Linked DNA regions of Methylotuvimicrobium sp. KM2. The protein of the gene in region 3 binds, or shares a complex with, the protein of the main gene of each other region. Links are inferred from orthologs where the notes say so. Each region holds a gene or a part of one and is shown on either strand. Other genes may lie near its edges.

Region 1 (4,670 bases), 1.4 Mb from region 3 along the record:
GGCTGGACGACTATATCGGTCAGTCGCATATTATCAAGCCCGGGAAACCGCTCTATGAAGCGGTTGCATCGGGCCGCTTGCATTCGATGATTTTCTGGGGGCCGCCCGGTACCGGAAAGACCACGCTGGCACGAATAATATCGGTACATTCCGATGCGCATTTCATCTCGATATCGGCGGTGTTGGCCGGCGTCAAGGATATCCGTGATGCCGTTGCCGAAGCAAAAAAAATTCGTGAAAGTGAAAATCGCCGCACGATCTTGTTTGTCGACGAAGTACATCGTTTCAACAAATCTCAGCAAGATGCTTTCTTGCCGCATGTCGAAGACGGCACGGTATATTTTATTGGCGCGACCACCGAAAACCCGTCTTTCGCATTGAATAATGCATTATTGTCGCGCGCTCGCGTTTATGTTTTGAATGCCTTGCAAGCAGTTGACTTGGCGACGGTTTTGGAAAAGGCGTTGACCGACCGCGAGCGCGGTTTAGGAGAGCAAGCCATCGAAATGACCGACGATATCAAGCGACAGTTTGTCGATGCTGCCGACGGAGATGCTCGTAGATTATTGAATTTATTAGAAATCGCGGCCGAGCTGGCGTTGGCGCACGAAAGCGGAAAAATCGACGAGATTGTTGCCGGCGAAGTGCTGAGCGGCAGTGTGCGTCGTTTCGATAAGCAAGGTGAAGAATTTTACAATCAGATTTCGGCCTTGCATAAATCGGTGCGAGGCAGTTCCCCCGATGCTTCGTTGTATTGGTTGTGCCGCATGATCGACGGCGGTTGCGACCTGGCTTATTTGGCTCGGCGCATCGTGAGAATTGCATCCGAAGATATCGGCAATGCCGACCCGAGAGCCTTGCCGGTTGCGATTAGTGCTTGGGAGGCGCAAGAAAGGCTCGGCAGCCCCGAAGGCGAATTGGCGTTGGCGCATGCCGTGGTCTATTTGGCCTGCGCGCCGAAAAGCAATGCCGTTTATATGGCATACAATGCAGCGATGCGCGATGCTCGAAATAGCGGAAGTCTCGGCGTGCCGGTGCATTTACGCAATGCGCCGACGGCATTGATGAAGTCGTTAGATTACGGAAAAGAGTACCGCTATGCGCATGATGAGCCCGATGCTTATGCCGCCGGCGAAAATTATTTTCCGGACGAAATGATCGGAACCCGTTATTACCAGCCGGTTAATCGAGGACTTGAAATTAAAATCGCAGAAAAATTAAAACATTTACGGAATTTAGATAAAATGGCCGTTTCAGGAAAGAATCAATCGGCTAGTCGCGGATGACGTTATTATAATTTGAAAAATAAAACAGATACGACTGATAAACACGGAAAAACAGTTCGTTTTTATACCTTTCGCACTTCAAATTTCGGCATTGCCTAAGGAGGCGCCGGGGTGTTCAGCAAAGGCTTTGCCAGCATGGAGCTGGCATAGAGCCTACATGGACGTATTCGCGGCGTCCTTTGACGAACACCTCGGCGCCGAATTTTGATCTACGATGATGGGTATAGCAAAGAAGCTTTTGCTGACGCGTACGAAATATTTTAGTCGTTATGGAGTTGCGATATGCAAATGCAAACAATAGAGCCCCGCGTTAATCCGTCTAATCGGCGTCATCCGTATTCCATTCATTAAGCTTGCTTTTGTTGAGCAGTAACATTAATTCATATATACCATCATGGATCTAAAATTTCTTGACTTCGAACAACCCATCGCCGAATTAGAAGCGAAGATTAGAGAACTTCGTCGTGTCGAGTTTGATAACGATATTAATATTTCCGACGCGCTCGAGCAGCTCGAAAACAAAAGTAAACTATTGACCGAATCTATTTTTGCCGAGTTGAGCGATTGGCAGATTTCGCAACTTTCGAGGCATCCTGGGAGGCCTTATACGTTCGATTATATCGATTTGATGTTTACCGATTTTCATGAATTGCACGGTGATCGGGCTTACGCCGACGATCCTGCAATCGTGTGCGGTTTGGCTCGGCTGGAAGGGCAGCCGGTCATGATAATCGGTCATCAAAAAGGCCGCGACACGAAAGAAAAGATTTATCGGAATTTCGGTATGCCAAGGCCGGAAGGTTACCGCAAGGCGTTAAGAGTCATGAAGATGGCCGAGCGTTTTGGTTTGCCGATTATTTGTTTGATCGATACGCCGGGCGCTTATCCGGGAATCGGGGCTGAGGAACGCGGGCAAAGCGAGGCGATTGCTCGAAATTTGTTTGAAATGGCGCGATTAAAGACCCCGATTATTTGCACTGTTATCGGCGAAGGCGGGTCCGGCGGCGCGTTGGCGATCGGTGTCGGAGACCGTTTGTTGATGTTGGAATACAGCACTTATTCTGTGATCTCGCCGGAAGGTTGTGCATCGATTCTATGGAAAAGTGCCGACAAGTCGCAATTGGCGGCAGAAGCGATGGGCATCACTTCCGATCGTATCCGCGAACAAGGCTTTCTTGATGAAATGGTGCGCGAGCCCGTGGGTGGTGCGCATCGAGACTTTCAAACGACGGCAATGCATTTGCGTGAGGCGTTGTTACGCCATTTGGAGCAGTTACGGACTGAGCCTCTCGAGCAGTTACTTGCACAACGCTACCAACGCATTATGAATTTCGGTGCTTATATTGAAGAGTCGGGTAAATAACTGCTTTTATATTGCGGTATTTGAGGCGTCGTTGGCAAATAATAAAGTCATTTCACCATGAAGGTTATTAAGGAAATAATAAAACAATCAATCACTTGAGTCTTTTTTGCTCTGGGTGCTGATGCAGCACAATGTTTATAGCTTGTTTTTATTACCATGAAGATAATGAAGGTATGCTGTTACCCAAGCTGGAGCTTGGGAAACAGCTAAATGGCGGGGCTGGAGTGCTGGCTTCGTCTGCGCAGGCAGGCAAAGTCAGCACTCCAGCGGCAATAATGATGATGACATATGCTGTTAATGGTTAGTGACGCATTTGAATTGATAACGCTGTATCTTCAAGTCCTTCATGCTCTTCTTGGTAAAAAATAAATGACATTTTTTGGAATCAGCACCCTTTGCTTTTTATGGTGATTTCATTTATATCGACTATTTTCCCGGCTTGTTTAGTAAGGGAATGAGGTTGTTGTAACGCGTTTTTCGAATAAAAATTTATTGAGATTGTTAATGAGTGCTCCGCATATTGGATTTATTAGTTTGGGTTGCCCTAAAGCCTTGGTCGACAGCGAACGGATATTAACCAAGCTTCGATCCGAAGGCTATGAAGTGTCCCCGAGTTACAAGGAAGCCGATTTGGTAGTCGTTAATACCTGCGGCTTTATCGATGCAGCTGTTGAAGAATCGTTGGATAGCATTGGCGAAGCATTGGCCGAAAATGGACGAGTCATTGTAACCGGCTGTCTTGGAGCCAGAGAGGAGGAGATCAGAGCCAGGCACCCGCAGGTATTGAAAATTACCGGCGCGCATGCGCTGGAAGAAGTCGTTGCGGCAGTCCATGAGCATTTGCCGCCGATACATGATCCGTTTACCAGTCTTGTGCCGCCGCAAGGGATTAAATTGACGCCCAAGCACTACGCCTATTTGAAAATTTCCGAAGGCTGCAATCACCGCTGCACCTTTTGCATCATTCCGTCGATGCGGGGCGATTTGGTCAGCCGTCCTATCAACGAAGTCATGTTCGAGGCTGAACGGCTGGCAAATGCCGGGGTTAAGGAATTACTCATCGTCTCACAGGATACCAGTGCTTACGGGCTCGATCTGAAATACCGGACAGGACAATGGCGAGGCAGGGAGATTCGGACTCGTTTTTATGAATTAGCGGAGGCCTTGGGAGACTTAGGTGTCTGGGTCAGAATGCATTATGTGTATCCCTATCCGCATGTCGACGAAGTTATCCCGTTGATGGCTGACGGTAAAATTCTGCCTTATCTGGATATTCCGTTTCAGCACGCCGATAGTCGCATATTGAAATTGATGAAGCGACCGGCGGCGGCCGAAAACAATTTAGAACGCATTAATGCCTGGCGGAAAATTTGCCCGGAGATTACGATTCGCAGTACCTTCATAGTCGGTTTCCCCGGCGAAACCGAGCAAGAATTCGAGCAATTATTACAGTTTTTAACTGAAGCACAGTTAGATCGGGTGGGTTGTTTCGCATATTCGCCGGTTAAAGGTGCGGTGGCCAACGACTTATCGGGTCAGCTTCCTGAAGCAGTCAAACAAGAAAGATTAGCCCGGTTCATGGAGCATCAGGCGCAAATCAGCGCTGCGAAATTGCGTAGGCGGATCGGGCGCGTCGAGACCGTTATTATCGATGAAGTCGTCGAAGAAGGTGCGGTTGCGCGAAGCAAAGCGGATGCGCCGGAAATCGATGGACAAGTTTTTATCGACGGCGCGGTACATCTAAAAGTCGGTGATTTTGCAACGGTGGAAATGGAGGAATCGGACGAGCATGATTTTTGGGCGCGCTTAATTTGATCGGGTGAGCCGGCTTCGACTATTCATACGGTGTTTTTATCGAAAAGTTGATTAGTGTCACATCGTTTTTTTTAACAGTATCAAATTATTGGCTTTTTAGTACTGACGTACAATGGTTTTTGTTCTCAAAATGCATACAATAGAACGCGGCTGAAATAACAATAATGGGCGGAGGTGTTATGCAATATAAAACCAGTAGATGTAAA
Region 2 (4,724 bases), 160 kb from region 3 along the record:
AGCGTCGGTCTTCGTTTTTCTTTAAATAAATTTCAGGATGCGGCATGAATTAACCCAGCTTTAACATTTCTCTATCATAAGTTATTGAAAAAATATGTGATAATAAATTTTATGGCGCTACAAAGTTAAATTTTGCATGATTTTTGATTTTGTTATTTCAGTAGCATAGGCCGTAGACACTACATTTGTTAATGCTGGGTTATATAAGTTCGAAAGTATAGCCGCCGACCGAAGCGCTGGGTGCGGCGATGGCGAGACCGATTTCGATGGTTTCGTGAGGCGCGATTTTGTCGGTGCGGAAAGTTAAATTGTCCGGTGTAAATGCGCGTTGCGCGAATGGTTCGCCGGAAAGCTTCAATAAAGTCAGTTTAATGCCCGGATACGGTTGGGCGAATTCAGCCTGATTGTTGATGGTGGCCTTGAAATAGTAATTTTGATCGGCGGTCAAGATCAGCGAGCTCGTTAAAACCGAAAAGTCGGTCAGGTTTCTGTAGTCGGGTAATGAACAGCCTAAATAAGAACACGCTTCAATGAACCAGGGTCTGAATTTTTCGTGTTGTAATGCCGAAGGACCTTGGAAATAGATAATTTGTCCGCACAACAGGATGAGGCCTGCGGCTGCCGATGAATTCCATAAAAGCGGGTTAGCGGCCTTTCGGTCTTGTACCCAGGGTAGTTGTTCTTCAGAAGGGGCCAATGGAACATCCGCCGGAGTTTCGCCGAGTCGTTGCAGTGCATCAAATTGCGTCGAGCAGTGGCTGCAGCGGATTATGCCCCGAGTTTCGCGTAATTGATCTATTGTCAACGTTTGCGGGTGGTGACATTCGGGGCATTGTGTGAACATCGCTTATTTATCTTTTCGTCCGTCCAGGCGACACCAGTCCTCTTGGATTGCCGGCGGATTGAGTGTAATAAAAGGCCGGTACGCTGCGCTGACGGCTTCGGCTTGTTCGTTCAAAATACCGGATAAAACCAAAGAGCCGGAGGGAGCGAGTAGTGCGGCGATCTTGCCGGATAATTCGATCAGCGGTTGAGCCAAGATATTGGCTATAACGATGTCGGCGGTGCGGGCCGCGAATTGTTCCGGTAAGTAGCATCGGATTTTATCGGCAATGCCGTTTTTTATCGCATTGTCGTGTGTCGCCGTTAGTGCCTGCGGATCGATATCGATGGCATGAGCTTCACGAGCGCCGAGCAACACGGCGGCAACCGCCAATATTCCCGATCCGCAGCCGTAGTCGATGACGGTTTTGTCGCTCAGGTCATGTTCGGCAAGCCATTCCAGGCACAATGCGGTAGTCGGATGCGTGCCGGTACCAAAGGCAAGCCCCGGGTCGAGAGTCAGGCAAACCGTGCCGGGCTCTTGTTGCTCTTGTCCGGTCGGACAAACCCAAAGTCTATCGGCAAACTTCATCGGATGATAATACTCCATCCAGGCGCGTTCCCAGGCTTGGTCTTCCAGAATTTCCGCCGACCACTCCTTGAGCGAATGCCGATTAAAAGCGTCGAATACTCGTGCTTTAATGTCTTCCGGCTGGGTATCGAGTTCAAACAAAGCGATGACTTTTGTATTAGGCCAGATCTTGGTTTCGCCGGGCGGGGGCTCATAGACCGGTTGGTCTTCGGCGTCCATGTAAGTAACCGAAACCGCGCCCAGATCGCTGAAATAATCAGAAAGTTCGGGCGCCGAGACTTCGTCGGTAATCACGCTTAATTGATGCCAGGACATAAAGCCATCATTGTCGATTAAAGGAGGGTATTTACTGGAAATGCTTACTCAGCTGGGATCTTGCGGTCGGGTCAGCGATAGCGTGACCCGACCCAATCAAGCATGCTAGTTTAAGTCCAATAGCTTTTCAAGATAGTGAATGTTGCGTTGTCCGGCGATGAATCCGGAGTCGGTCATGATGTCTTTTTGGAGCGGTATATTCGTTTTTATACCGTCGATCACCATTTCGTTCAATGCGGTTGTCATTCTTGCAATGGCGCTATTGCGGTTTTCGCCGTGCGCGATTAGCTTACCGATCATCGAATCATAATAAGGCGGTACTTTGTAGCCGTTATAGATGTGTGTTTCGCACCGAATGCCGGGGCCGCCCGGCATGTGGAATTGATGGATCGTACCGGGACAGGGCATGAAGGTCTTGGGGTCTTCGGCATTCAGTCGACACTCGATCGCATGACCTTGAATTTTGACTTGCTCTTGAGTAATCGATAAGGGTAATCCGTAGGCGATACGTAATTGTTCCTTAACGATATCGAAGCCGGTGACCATTTCGGTAACCGGATGCTCGACTTGAACCCGCGTATTCATTTCTATGAAGAAGAATTCGCCTTTTTCATACAGGAACTCGAAGGTCCCTGCGCCCAGGTAGCCGATATCGCGGCAAGCTTTGGCGCACAATTCGCCCATACGGTTACGTTCTTCGTCGGTAATGCCCGGTGCCGGCGCTTCTTCGACGACTTTTTGGTGCCTTCGCTGCATCGAGCAATCGCGCTCGCCAAGATGGATCGCATTACCGTGTGAATCGGCCATCACCTGGAATTCGATATGGCGGGGATCTTCCAGGAATTTTTCCATGTACACGGTATCGTTTCCGAACGCGGCACTCGCTTCCGCTTTCGTCATGGTAATGGCATTGATCAATGCGGCTTCGGTATGTACGGTGCGCATTCCGCGTCCGCCACCGCCGCCGGCGGCTTTGATGATAACCGGGTAACCGATTTCCTGAGCCATTTGCAGGTTTTGCTTATTATTGTCGGTTAACGGATTGCCGTTGCCCGGTACACAGGGAATGCCGGCGGCTATCATTGCCTTTTTTGCGGCGATTTTATCGCCCATTATGCGGATCGTATCTGCATTCGGGCCGATGAAAACAAAGCCGCTTTGCTTTACTTTTTCCGAAAAATCGGCATTTTCCGATAGAAAGCCGTATCCCGGATGAATGGCTTCGGCATCGGTGACTTCGGCCGCGCTTATGATGGCTGGGATATTTAGATAGCTATCGGTGGATGGGGCGGGGCCTATGCAAACCGACTCATCGGCTAGCCTAACATGTTTTAGATCCCGGTCCGCCACGGAATGTACCGCGACAACCTTGACTCCAAGTTCACGGCAAGCGCGCAAGATGCGCAAGGCTATTTCGCCTCGATTGGCGATGACTATTTTATCGAACATGATTAAATACCTTTGGGTTGTTATTCAATGACAAACAAAGGTTGGTCATATTCGACGGGTTGGCTGTTCTCAACCAATATTTGCGTTACTGTACCGGTTTTATCGGCTTCGATTTGGTTGAGGATTTTCATCGCTTCTATGATACAGAGAGTATCGCCTGCTTGTACCGATTGTCCGATATCGACAAAAGGTTTGGCGCCGGGAGACGCGGACCTGTAGAAAGTGCCGACCATCGGCGATTTTACAATATGACCGGTTATTTTTTTCTCTGTCGGTTCTACAGGGCTTGGTGCGGGTGCCGAAGATGGGGTGGTCGGAGCGAATTGAGCCGGTGCGTAGTTCACTTGGGCGGCATTCGAGTAACGACTAATTCGGACGGATTCTTCCCCCTCACTGATTTCTAATTCGGCAATATCCGATTCTTCGATGAGCTCGATCAGTTTTTTTATTTTTCTAATATCCATTGTGTTATGTTCTCTTTGCTAATATCTCGTGAGCGGCCGTCAAGGCCAATTCGTAACCGATGGCTCCCAGTCCGCAAACAACTCCCACGGCAATATCCGAAAAATAGGAATGTTTTCTAAAAGCTTCCCGGGCATGTACGTTCGACAGGTGCACTTCAATGAAGGGAATCTTGGTCGCCAGCAATGCGTCGCGTATCGCCACGCTGGTATGAGTAAAAGCTGCTGGATTAATAATGATAAAATCGACATCGTTGGAAAAAGATCGATGAATCAATTCCACGATTTGGTGTTCGGCGTTATATTGGTGAAAACGGAGCGCGTGACCCAGAGTCGAGGCGGATTTTTCCATCGCCAGCTGTATATCGGCTAAGGTTTTGCTACCGTAATGGGTAGGTTCTCTTAGACCCAGCAGATTCAAGTTCGGACCGTTAATAACGCAAATATTCGCCATGCAATTGAAGTGCTAATTTAGATTCGGTGCCGATAATTCTCCCTAATTTAAGCACGTTTGTCCATATTTATGTCATTTAACACAAATAAGGCGTAATCACTGGATCTTTTAAGACATTTACATGGTTTATCGAATGATTTGATGTTTTCTCAGTCCATCAGAGGTTCGATGATTTCGATAATCTTGTTGCGGGATAATTGTCCGGATTGTTTATGAATTATTCGACCTTCTTGATTGAAGATAAGGCTGAAAGGAAGGATTCCGGCAGAATTTCCCCATTGTTGAGTCAAGATGATGCCTTGGTCGCCGGCGATTAGCATCGGATAATTGATGTCGACAAAGTCGAGATATTTTTTGACCGATTCTTTAGTTTCGATAGCGATGCCGACAAATTGCAAGCCACGGTCTTGGTATTCTTGCTGTAAGGCAACAAATTCGGGGATTTCTTCGCGGCAAGGAGGGCACCAGGTTGCCCAAAAGTTGACGATGGTGATTTTTCCTCGCCATTCGGATAGGCTGCGTTCGTTGCCGTTCAAATCGGGTAGTCGGTAATCCGGTAGTTCCATGGTTTCACTATGCGTTTCCGGCTGTGTTTTATTTTGTAGCCAAATTCCGCCGGCTAAAGCGACAA
Region 3 (4,736 bases):
AATTAAGAATTGTTGAGGTCATTTTAGCCTTAGTTTAGGGCTTTTGTTTTATGTTATTCTATCCGGCTAAATTTTTTATTAAATATCTTATCTCTTTATGCGTACTCGCGTTAAAATTTGCGGCTTTACCCGGGTTAATGACGCAGTCCGTGCGGCGCATCTAGGCGTGGATGCGATCGGGTTGGTTTTTTATCCGTCTAGCCCAAGAAATATTGATATCGATCAAGCGCTTGCGATTGTCGAGGCTTTGCCTCCCTTTACCAGTGTTGTCGGTTTGTTCGTCGACGAGCAAGAGGCGCGTATTCGTGAAGTGTTGAGCCGGGTGCCGATCGACTGTTTGCAATTTCACGGCGATGAGACGCCAGATGCTTGCGAGCTGTACAATAAGCCTTATATCAAGGCAATTAGGATGCGACAGGACGTTGATATAGCTGATTTGGCTAAACGGTATTCCGGAGCCGCCGGTTTGTTACTCGATGCGTATCATCCGGGAGTGAAAGGCGGTTCCGGAAACCGTTTTGATTGGGATTTGATTCCGCAGTCTTGTCCGAAACCGATTATTTTGGCCGGCGGTTTGGAACCCGGCAATGTCACGCAGGCAATGGAGTCGGTCGGCCCTTATGCATTGGACGTCAGCAGCGGCGTGGAATCGGAAAAAGGTATTAAGGATGCCGGTAAAATGGCGGCATTCGTAAGAATAATTAACGAGGGTAATAGAAGTTAGCAACATGACACAGCATTATAACTTGCCGGACGAGCGCGGACATTTCGGTCCTTATGGCGGAAAATTCGTTGCCGAAACATTAATGGGGCCTATTCAAGAGTTAGAAGAGGCTTATCTGCGCTATATGCAGGATCCTGAATTTTTAACCGAACTGGATGCCGATTTGCAGCATTATGTCGGGCGTCCTTCACCGCTTTACCATGCCGAACGCTGGAGTCGGCATTTAGGCGGAGCGCAGCTTTATTTGAAACGAGAAGACCTCAATCATACCGGCGCGCATAAAGTTAATAATACGATCGGACAGGCGTTATTGGCTAAGCGCATGGGAAAAACCCGGATCATCGCTGAAACCGGTGCGGGTCAGCATGGCGTGGCTACGGCTACTGTCGCTGCCAGATTGGGACTCGAGTGCGTTGTTTATATGGGGGCGGTCGATGTCGCCCGACAGTCCTTGAATGTTTACCGGATGAAACTGCTTGGCGCAAAAGTCGTTGCGGTCGAATCGGGTTCGAAGACTCTGAAAGACGCGTTAAACGAGGCGCTCCGTGATTGGGTTACCAATGTCGACAATACATTCTACATCATTGGAACGGTAGCAGGACCTCATCCTTATCCTGCGATGGTGCGCGATTTTCAAACCGTGATCGGACGTGAAGCCAAAGAGCAATGTTTGACCATGACCGGGCGGTTGCCCGATGCGCTGGTCGCTTGTGTCGGGGGCGGGTCGAACGCGATCGGTTTGTTTTATCCTTTTATCGACGATGCGTCGGTCAAAATGTACGGCGTCGAAGCGGCCGGAGACGGCGTCGAAACAGGACGTCATTCTGCTCCGCTTTGTGCGGGACGTCCGGGAGTTTTACACGGCAATCGGACTTATTTGATCGAGGATGATGATGGTGAAATCATCGAAACGCATTCAATCTCGGCGGGCTTGGATTATCCCGGCGTCGGACCCGAACATGCTTGGTTGAAAGACAGCGGGCGCGCCGAATATGTCAACATAACCGATGATGAAGCCTTGAAGGGTTTTCATGATTTAACCGAAATGGAAGGCATTATTCCTGCGCTGGAATCGAGTCATGCGATTGCTTATACGACAAAGCTGGCGCCGACCATGCCCAAAGACAGCATAATTATTATCAATCTTTCCGGTCGTGGCGATAAAGATATCATGACCTTGGCGCAACGCGAGGGAATACAACTGTGAGCCGTTTAGCCGCTAAATTTGAAGAGCTTTCCAAGTCAGGCCGTAAGGCTTTGATTCCATTTTTGACGGCCGGTGATCCGCATCCGAATTTTACCGTGCCGATGATGCATGCGATGGTGGAAGCGGGCGTTGATATTATTGAGCTTGGCGTACCGTTTTCCGATCCGATGGCGGACGGACCGGTCATTCAGAAAGCCAGTGAACGCGCCTTGGCGCATAAAATGAGTTTAAGAAAAGTACTCAATATAGTCGCCGAATTCAGAAGAAAGGATGACCAAACGCCGGTCGTGTTGATGGGGTATTTAAATCCGATCGAGGCAATGGGTTACGAAGATTTTGCCAATGCGGCGCAACGCGTCGAAATCGATGGTGTGCTGACGGTTGATTTGCCGCCTGAGGAGGCCGGTTTCTGTGTTTCGTTGCTGAAAGAACGCGGTATCGATCCGGTTTTTTTGTTGGCGCCTAATAGTAATGAAGAACGCATTCGTAAAATGGATGCGGCGGGCAGTGGCTATATTTACTACGTTTCACTCAAAGGTGTAACCGGTGCTGGGCACTTGAACACCGCCGATGTCGAGGAAAGGCTGAAGTTAATCCGTGCGAATACTCAATTGCCGATCGGTATCGGCTTCGGTGTTAAGGATGCCGAGACGGCAAAGACAGTGGCTCATTTAGGTGATGGTGTCGTTGTCGGTAGCGCCTTGATCAGTAAAATCGAAGCGAATTTGGATAATCCGGAGCAGGCCTGTTCCGAAATAGTCGATTTACTTAAAGCCATGCGCGCCGCAATGGATGAATAAGTCGTCGATCACATGAGCGAATTCGGAGTTTAAAATATGAGTTGGTTTGAAAAACTGGTCCCCTCAACAATCAGAACAGACGGGACTAACAAGAAAAAAGGCGCCGTGCCCGAGGGTTTATGGACCAAGTGTCCGAGTTGCAACGCGATTCTCTATAACAACGAATTGGAACGAAATTCCAGTGTGTGCCCTAAATGCAATCATCACATGCGGATATCGGCAAGAGTACGGTTGGAATTATTTCTCGATGAGCAGGATCAAGAAGAAATCGGTCAACATATCAAACCGACCGACCCGCTTAGATTCAAGGATTCCAAACGCTATAAAGACCGTATAAGTCAAGCGCAAAAACAGACCAAGGAAAGCGATGCTCTCGTAGTGATTAAGGGTAAGCTCAAGAATAAAGATATCGTAGCCGCCGCGTTCGATTTTAGTTTTATGGGTGGCTCGATGGGGTCGGTGGTCGGCGAGCGTTTCGTGCGAGGTGTGAATGAGAGCCTCGAAATCGGTGCGCCGTTCATTGTTTTTACCGCCAGCGGCGGCGCTCGCATGCAGGAGTCATTGTTTTCATTGTTTCAAATGGCGAAAACCAGCGCGGCCTTGACACGGTTGTCGGAAGCGGGATTGCCGTTTATTTCGTGTATGACCGACCCTACGATGGGCGGTGTTTCCGCGAGTTTGGCGATGCTTGGCGATATCAATGTCGCCGAGCCGAATGCCTTGATCGGTTTTGCAGGACCTCGCGTCATCGAGCAAACCGTTCGAGAAAAATTGCCGGAAGGTTTTCAACGTAGCGAGTTTCTGCAAGAGCACGGCGCTATCGACATGATTATCGATAGGCGTGAAATGCGCGATAAAATTGCTGCAATGCTGGCGATTTTAATGGCCTCGCGGATGGAAACGAAAATAAGCCCGAATTTAGAAGAACCTATTATCTTGGCCGAAACCGAGCCTTTGCCTGCCGTTCAGGATTAAGTGCAATTTTAAATGGCCGAATGATCTTGCTGTTGCGGTTAAGCCACGAGAAACACAACAAAAACCGGTCCGCAATAGGGCCTAAGTTTGCAGTTATTGGATGGGACAATCCACGATTTTCTATCTCGTTGGCGCTTTCGTGCTTTTTTATGTTTTTGTGGAACCGACAATTTGTCTGAGATGAAGCATTTCGATACGCTCGAGGGCTGGCTGAGGTGGCAAGAAGGTTTGCATCCGCAAACGATTGATCTAGGCTTGGAGAGAGTACAGAGGGTATTCCGAGCATTGCAACCGGATTACAATAAGCCGCCGACGATCACGGTAGCAGGAACTAATGGTAAAGGTTCATGCGTGGCCTTTTTGGAATTCATTTATCGGGCTCAAGGTTATCGAGTCGGCACCTATACTTCTCCGCATATTCTAAGTTATAACGAACGTATAAAAATTAACGGCAAACCAGTTAGCGACGATTTGATCTGTTCGGCTTTCGAGCGTATTGAATCGGTTCGAGACGGTGTTTCGTTGAGTTACTTTGAATTCGGTACCTTGGCTGCGCTCGATATTTTTTCCAGGGCCAATCTCGATGTGCAATTGTTGGAGGTAGGATTGGGCGGGCGTCTTGATGCCGTCAATATTGTGGACCCCGACGTTTCTATTATTTCCAGCATTGGGATCGATCATGCCGATTGGCTCGGCGAAACGCGCGAGCTGATTGGCCGTGAAAAAGCCGGTATTTTCAGAAAGCAAGTTCCTGCGATTATCAGCGATCCTGAGCCACCCGACTCGATATTCGAATATGCAAATGAAATCGAGGCCCCGGCTTTTTTTATCGGGTGCGATTTTGCTTACAGGAAGCAGTCGAAAGGTTGGATATGGTGTGCACCCGATCGGCAGATCGACCGATTGCCGGAACCTAATCTCAAAGGCGAGCATCAATATCGAAATGCGGCTGCTGTGGTAATGGCTGCGACCCTAATGTCTTCACGCCTCCCGATTAGTGTGGATTCGATAAGGCATGGCATCGGGTCCG

Evidence for each region. Proteins that work in one complex are often made in the same cells at the same time.
Region 1: the proteins of accD (region 3) and accA are in contact, whole or in part, in a solved structure (PDB 8UXZ), measured with the Escherichia coli proteins. The link is inferred for Methylotuvimicrobium sp. KM2 from one-to-one orthologs.
Region 2: the proteins of accD (region 3) and accC are in contact, whole or in part, in a solved structure (PDB 8UXZ), measured with the Escherichia coli proteins. The link is inferred for Methylotuvimicrobium sp. KM2 from one-to-one orthologs.

The regions. Positions count from the first base shown.
Region 1 is NZ_CP150634.1:4,253,974-4,258,643, reverse strand. Bases 901-3,664 are described here. They hold accA (acetyl-CoA carboxylase carboxyl transferase subunit alpha), read left to right. Parts: upstream 901-1,680; coding sequence 1,681-2,649; downstream 2,650-3,664. Other genes in these bases: rimO (30S ribosomal protein S12 methylthiotransferase RimO), read left to right, coding at 3,154-3,664; WJM45_RS17990 (replication-associated recombination protein A), read left to right, coding at 901-1,286. In the rest of the region: more of WJM45_RS17990, read left to right, coding at 1-900; more of rimO, read left to right, coding at 3,665-4,464; WJM45_RS17975 (hypothetical protein), read left to right, coding at 4,644-4,670. UniProt on the Escherichia coli protein: Component of the acetyl coenzyme A carboxylase (ACC) complex. First, biotin carboxylase catalyzes the carboxylation of biotin on its carrier protein (BCCP) and then the CO(2) group is transferred by the carboxyltransferase to acetyl-CoA to form malonyl-CoA.
Region 2 is NZ_CP150634.1:3,009,529-3,014,252, reverse strand. Bases 1,007-3,824 are described here. They hold accC (acetyl-CoA carboxylase biotin carboxylase subunit), read right to left. Parts: upstream 3,179-3,824; coding sequence 1,835-3,178; downstream 1,007-1,834. Other genes in these bases: aroQ (type II 3-dehydroquinate dehydratase), read right to left, coding at 3,647-3,824; accB (acetyl-CoA carboxylase biotin carboxyl carrier protein), read right to left, coding at 3,199-3,642; prmA (50S ribosomal protein L11 methyltransferase), read right to left, coding at 1,007-1,729. Outside these bases: WJM45_RS12650 (class I SAM-dependent rRNA methyltransferase), read right to left, coding at 1-46; WJM45_RS12645 (zinc-ribbon and DUF3426 domain-containing protein), read right to left, coding at 200-844; more of prmA, read right to left, coding at 848-1,006; more of aroQ, read right to left, coding at 3,825-4,093; WJM45_RS12620 (redoxin domain-containing protein), read right to left, coding at 4,243-4,724. UniProt on the Escherichia coli protein: This protein is a component of the acetyl coenzyme A carboxylase complex; first, biotin carboxylase catalyzes the carboxylation of the carrier protein and then the transcarboxylase transfers the carboxyl group to form malonyl-CoA.
Region 3 is NZ_CP150634.1:2,846,549-2,851,284, reverse strand. The notes cover bases 1,907-4,736. They hold accD (acetyl-CoA carboxylase, carboxyltransferase subunit beta), read left to right. Parts: upstream 1,907-2,767; coding sequence 2,768-3,706; downstream 3,707-4,736. Other genes in these bases: folC (bifunctional tetrahydrofolate synthase/dihydrofolate synthase), read left to right, coding at 3,887-4,736; trpA (tryptophan synthase subunit alpha), read left to right, coding at 1,928-2,731; trpB (tryptophan synthase subunit beta), read left to right, coding at 1,907-1,931. Outside these bases: WJM45_RS11980 (phosphoribosylanthranilate isomerase), read left to right, coding at 98-724; more of trpB, read left to right, coding at 729-1,906.